Methylotuvimicrobium sp. KM2: one gene and its partner. The protein of the gene in region 1 interacts with the protein of each later gene in a pairwise test. Links are inferred from orthologs where the notes say so. Each region holds a gene or a part of one and is shown on either strand. Other genes may lie near its edges.

Evidence for each region.
Region 2: the proteins of odhB (region 1) and lpdA interact in binary tests that used the Escherichia coli proteins (3 or more experiments, as listed by UniProt). The link is inferred for Methylotuvimicrobium sp. KM2 from one-to-one orthologs.

The regions. Positions count from the first base shown.
Region 1 is NZ_CP150634.1:2,619,972-2,623,247, forward strand. Bases 149-3,091 are described here. They hold odhB (2-oxoglutarate dehydrogenase complex dihydrolipoyllysine-residue succinyltransferase), read left to right. Parts: upstream 149-967; coding sequence 968-2,215; downstream 2,216-3,091. Other genes in these bases: WJM45_RS11110 (2-oxoglutarate dehydrogenase E1 component), read left to right, coding at 149-966; lpdA (dihydrolipoyl dehydrogenase), read left to right, coding at 2,229-3,091. Outside these bases: more of WJM45_RS11110, read left to right, coding at 1-148; more of lpdA, read left to right, coding at 3,092-3,276. UniProt on the Escherichia coli protein: E2 component of the 2-oxoglutarate dehydrogenase (OGDH) complex which catalyzes the second step in the conversion of 2-oxoglutarate to succinyl-CoA and CO(2).
Region 2 is NZ_CP150634.1:1,974,405-1,977,569, reverse strand. Bases 69-2,900 are described here. They hold lpdA (dihydrolipoyl dehydrogenase), read left to right. Parts: upstream 69-680; coding sequence 681-2,120; downstream 2,121-2,900. Other genes in these bases: WJM45_RS08370 (phosphoribosylglycinamide formyltransferase), read left to right, coding at 2,511-2,900; aceF (dihydrolipoyllysine-residue acetyltransferase), read left to right, coding at 69-580. In the rest of the region: more of aceF, read left to right, coding at 1-68; more of WJM45_RS08370, read left to right, coding at 2,901-3,095. UniProt on the Escherichia coli protein: Lipoamide dehydrogenase is a component of the glycine cleavage system as well as of the alpha-ketoacid dehydrogenase complexes.

The DNA of each region.
Region 1 (3,276 bases):
GATGTGGGGCGCGGTACTTTTTTTCACAGACATGCCGTTTTACATAACCAAATTGACGGCAAAACTTATCTGCCGATCAATCACCTGGATTCCGAACAAGGCCGAGCTTACATTTACGACTCGTTACTTTCCGAAGCAGGCGTATTGGGTTTTGAATACGGCTACAGTACTACCGCCCCTGAAACCCTGGTAATTTGGGAAGCACAGTTCGGCGATTTCGCCAATGGAGCCCAGGTGGTTATCGATCAATTTATTAGTTCCGGCGAAACCAAATGGGGGCGTTTGAGCGGTCTCGTGATGCTGCTGCCGCACGGTTACGAAGGACAAGGCCCCGAGCATTCCTCCGCCCGACTGGAGCGCTATCTTCAGCTTTGTGCCGAACAAAACATCCAGGTTTGCGCACCGACGACTCCGGCACAAATCTTTCATCTACTTCGCCGGCAATTACTCCGCCCTTATCGTAAACCGTTAATCGTCATGACTCCGAAAAGCTTATTGCGTCATAAGCTCGCCGTGTCGACACTGGAATGCCTCACTAAAGGGCGATTCCAAACGGTTATCAGCGAAATAGACCCTATTAAACCGGATAAAGTAACCCGACTGATATTATGTTCAGGCAAAGTATATTATGATCTTTTGGAAGCCAGACGGGAGCACGAACTCGACCATGTTGCCATTGTCAGGATAGAACAGCTGTACCCGTTTCCAAATAATCGGTTTAAACAAGAAATCGAACGCTTCCCGAATTTGGAACACTTGATTTGGTGTCAAGAAGAGCCTAAAAATCAAGGTGCTTGGTATCAGATCCGACACCATTTCGTCGATACGTTGGCAACCGAAATCAATCTGCAATACGCCGGGCGCCCCGCATCCGCAGCACCCGCCGTAGGCAATTTCAAGAAGCATCTTGAACAACAGCAACAAGTTGTTAACACCGCTTTATTTGGAAAACACACAGGAAAATAACATGAGCATTGAAGTCCTCGTTCCTAATCTGCCTGAATCCGTTTCCGATGCCACACTCATTAACTGGCAAAAAAAACCCGGGGATAGAGTCACAAAAAACGAAAATCTCGTCGATCTCGAAACCGATAAAGTCGTGCTCGAAGTGCCTGCGCCCGAATCAGGCGTTTTAACGAAAATCCTGAAAAATGACGGCGACATTGTTGTCGGCAGCGAAGTGCTGGCTATCATCGATCCGCAAGCGACCGCGACTGAAGAGACCGCCGCTCCGCCTGCAAGCGATGCCGACAATGAGCCGCAACAGACCGCCGAAAAAGAACCGGAAGCCGCATCGGCCAACATTCCTTTGAGCCCCGCGGTCCGAAGGCTCGTTGTTGAAAAAAATATCGACCCCTCGGCTATTAGCGGCTCGGGAAAACACGGTCGTATTACCAAAAACGATATTCTCGAATATTTGCAGGACGAACCGGTTCTCGAAACCTCGCCTCGGACAAAAACACCGCCGGAATCCGTGCAAACGGATTCAAAACCGGCCACGATTCCGGCTGCATTAAGACCCGAACAACGAGTCCCAATGACTCGACTTAGAGCAAAGATTGCCGAACGCTTGCTGCAAGCGCAACAAAACGCCGCGATGCTAACGACTTTCAACGAAGTCGACATGCATCATGTGATTGATTTACGAAACCAATATAAAAACCGCTTCGAGCAAACGCACAATATCAAATTGGGCTTCATGTCTTTTTTCGTCAAAGCATCGATCGAGGCCTTGAAAAAATTTCCGACTATCAATGCCTCAATTGACGGTAACGACATCATCTATCACGGCTACTATGACATCGGCATCGCGGTCAGTACACCGCGCGGATTGATTGTGCCGGTTCTTCGCGATGCCGATCAATTAGACTTTGCCGGTATCGAAAAAAATATCGCCGATTTCGGCAAAAAAGCCAAAGAAGGCAACATTAGTTTTGAAGACCTGACCGGCGGTACGTTTACGATAACCAATGGCGGCATTTTCGGCTCGATGCTATCGACCCCGATATTAAATCCGCCGCAATGCGCGATCTTAGGCATGCATGCAATCAAGGATCGACCCGTCGTTGAAAATGGACAAATAGTCGTCAGACCGATCATGTACCTTGCTTTATCTTACGATCATCGCTTGGTCGACGGCCGCGAAGCGGTGCAGTTTTTGGTCACCATCAAAGAATGCCTGGAATCTCCAGCGCACTTATTGCTAAACATATAAACGGTTCACTGTCATGTCAAAACCCGAATCAACTTATGATGTTATTGTCGTCGGTGCCGGCCCTGCCGGCTATGTCGCCGCGATCCGCGCCGCCCAATTAGGATTGAAAACAGCCTGTGTTGATCATTGGACCAATATCAATGGCGATCCAAGTCTGGGCGGGACTTATATCAACGCCGGTTGCGTTTCCTCGATGGCACTGCTCGAGTCGGCCAAGATCTTCGATTTAATGCGGCATGGGCTTGCCGATCATGGCATATCGGTCGAAAACATAAAACTGGACTTGCCGAAAATGATAGACCGCAAAAATGAAAAGATAGCGCGATTAAGCCGGCAGATCCTTAATGTTTTCGCCGAAAAAAAAATCAACTATTATCATGGGCAAGGAAAGCTGCTCAACGCCGACCAAGTCAGCGTGACTCCCGCCGACGGTGCCAAACCAATCAAACTCAATGCCCCCAATATAATACTAGCAACCGGCTCCACCTCCATCGATCTACCGTGCGCGCCGATCGACAACGAGTTTATCGTCGATACGACTTATGCGCTGAATATGACCAGCATCCCCAAAAGACTCGGAATCATCGGGTCGGGCGTCATCGGCCTAGAGCTTGCGGGAATATGGAATCGCTTGGGTTCCGAAGTAATTTTGTTAGAAGCGCAAGAATCTTTTTTACCAATCGTCGATCACCAAATTGCTGCGGAAGCCTATAAAATCTATTCCGAACAAGGCTTGGATTTACGTTTGGGAGCTCGCGTCACCTCGGCTAAAAAAACTAATAACAAGGTCGTCGTCGACTATCAAAATCCGGAAGGCAGCCATACGCTACGACTCGACAAACTGATCGTGGCCACGGGTAGAAAGCCTAATTCGGAAAATATTGCAGCCCCCGAAGCCGAACTGCTTTTGGATGAAAACGGATATATCCATGTCGACGAAAACTGCTGCACGACGGTTCCCGGCGTTTATGCGATCGGCGATTTGACCTTACTCGGGCCGATGCTGGCGCATAAAGGCTTAGAAGAAGGCGTATTCGTCGCCGAACACATCGCCAACCGGC
Region 2 (3,165 bases), 650 kb from region 1 along the record:
AGAATTGGAAGCCTTTCGCAAACAGATCAATGCCGAAAACAGTCCAAACGGTAAGGTCACCGGCTTGATCTTCATCATCAAGGCATTGGCAAACGCGCTGAAGCAGTTTCCGAATTTTAATGCTTCGTTGTCGCCGGACGGCGCAAGCCTGATCCTAAAAAAATACTGCCACATCGGCATCGCCGTCGACACGCCTAACGGTCTTGTCGTACCTGTACTGCGCGACGTCGACCGAAAAAGCATTTATGAATTATCGGCGGAACTGGCAACATTGAGCGAAAAAGCCCGCGCCGGCAAACTGGTGCCGAACGAAATGCAAGGCGGCTCAATGACGATCTCCAGTCTCGGCGGCATTGGCGGCACCGCATTCACACCGATCGTTAACGCACCGGAAGTCGCGATACTCGGTGTCACGCGAGCCAAAATGCAACCGGTTTGGGACGGTAAGGAATTCCAACCGCGTTTGATGTTGCCGCTAGACATGACCTATGACCATCGAGTCATCGATGGTGCCGAAGCGGCGCGTTTTATGGTCAAATTAACAGATTTTTTGACCGATATCAGACGGTTGATACTTTAAAAAAGCGCCTAGACTCAAACGTCGAGCACCGTTCGCCGGATACACACCGAGTAACGAAAAGATGCTCGGCGTCAAAACGCATACTTGATAAGGAATACTCATGACTGCAAATGCTGCTGCAAACGAATCCAAACTCCATGCCGAAGTCCTAGTCCTCGGCGGTGGCCCAGGCGGTTATACAGCCGCATTCCGTGCGGCCGACCTGGGCAAACAAGTCGTCATCGTCGAACGCTACCCGGTATTGGGCGGGGTATGTCTAAATGTCGGCTGCATTCCTTCCAAAGCGCTGCTGCACATGGCCCAAATCGTTCATGAAGCGCAGGAGTTCGCAAGCCATGGCGTCGATTTCGGCGCACCGAAATTTGACCTGGATAAAATCAGAAGCTGGAAAGAAAGCGTTACCGGGGGCCTGAACAAAGGGTTGGACGGCCTGGTAAAACAACGCAAAATCACGCGTATACAGGGAAACGGCTCGTTCGTATCGAAAAATGAATTGCAAGTCGATAATGATAACGGCACCCAATTGATTAGCTTCGATCAAGCCATTATCGCAGCCGGATCCGAACCGACAAAAATCCCGGTTTTCCCGAACGACGACCCGCGTCTGTGGGATTCGACCGGAGCGCTCCAATTACGCGAAATTCCGGAAAAACTGTTGATTGTCGGCGGCGGCATCATCGGCCTTGAAATGGCAACGGTCTATCATGCCCTGGGTTCCAAAATCAGCGTGGTCGAATTAATGGATCAGATTATTCCCGGTTGCGACAAAGACCTGGTTCGACCATTACACAACCGCATCAAAAAGCAATATGAGGCCATCTGGACGGAAACCCGCGTGACTGCGATCGAAGCCCTCGAAGAAGGCCTCATGGTCTCGTTCGAAGGCGATAAAGCCCCCGAGTCCGCCGTTTTCGATGCCGTGCTGGTTGCCGTGGGTCGTCGTCCCAATGGCAACAAAATCGGCGCGGAAAATGCCGGCATTCAAGTCACCGAACAAGGCTTTATCGAAGTCGACAAACAACAGCGTACGAACATTCCGCACATCTTCGCGATCGGCGACATCGTCGGCAATCCGATGCTGGCGCATAAAGCCGCTTATGAAGGTAAAATTGCCGCCGAAGTCATCGCCGGTCACAAAGCCGCATTCGATGCACTGACGATTCCATCGGTTGCCTATACCGACCCTGAAATCGCCTGGATGGGACTGACCGAAAACCAAGCGAAGGAACAAGGCATCGAGATCGAAAAAGGCGTATTCCCATGGGCGGCGAGCGGACGCTCGTTGAGCATGGGCCGCAGCGAAGGCATGACCAAAGTCATTTGCGACAAGGAAACCGGCCGCATCCTCGGTGCCGGCATCGTCGGCCCGCATGCCGGCGACTTGATTGCCGAAGCCGTATTGGCGTTGGAAATGGGTGCCGACGCCGAAGACGTCGCATTGACGATTCACCCGCACCCGACTTTATCGGAAACCTTTGCTTTCGCATCCGAAGTCGTCGCCGGCACGATCACAGACCTGTATCTCGGCAAAAAACGTTGATTCCTCAAAAGAAGGTAAGACAAAAAAGCATAGTAGGATATGTACCGCATAAGCGCCAACTAAAGGAAAGAACGCGTCATTCCGCCAGGGATTGGCGGAATCCAGTGCCACGGATGGCAATGCCTAGTAACTGTCCATCATTTACTTACCGAAGTTTAACGTAACTCGCCCGATAAAAACGGGAGGCAGGTTTTAAACAGTTACTTAGCCAATGAGTCCTCGACATCAATTATTGTCGTTTGACGCTCTCGGCCTCGAAATCGCGACGAAGGCGTCGCTCCCACAAAGCGTCGGGTGCTCTGTGGGAGCGATCCCCAGATCGTCCCTCACCTAGCGTTAGGTGAGGGAGAGCAAGGTGCGCTACGAACCATTAGTTAAATCATAACATCTATGAAAATAAGCTTTTTAGCTTCACACGGCGGCAGTTCCGCACGGAAAATCATCGAAACGATCGAACACGGGGGATTGACCGGGTTTGAAATCGGCATATTAATCACGAACAACAAAGATTCGGCAATTTATGATTGGTGCTTGACTCACGGCATCGAAGTTTTCCATATCAGCAGTAAAACCCACTCCGACAACGAAGACCAAGCCATCAAAAAAGCCTTACAATCCGCCGACACCGAATTGATCGTATTATCCGGCTACATGAAAAAAATCGGGCCGCAAACATTATCGGCCTATTCAGGCAAAATACTTAACATTCACCCGTCTCTCCTGCCGAAATTCGGCGGCCGTGGCATGTATGGCGATTTTGTGCATGCCGCCGTTCTCGAGGCGGGTGAAACCGTATCAGGCGCCACAGTACATTTCGTCACCGACGCCTATGACGAAGGGCCTTTGCTCTTACAAGAGGAAGTTCCTGTGCTATCCGGCGACACGGTCGAATCGCTCGGTCAAAGAGTCCGCGCGATCGAGGGTGATTTATATATAAATGCTCTCAAAAGACTCCCAACGACTGCCGATACTTAACGCAAACGCCGCCATGGTAATTGTTCAGCCCTGTATTTATACCTTTCGCACTTCAAATTTCGGCAGTGCC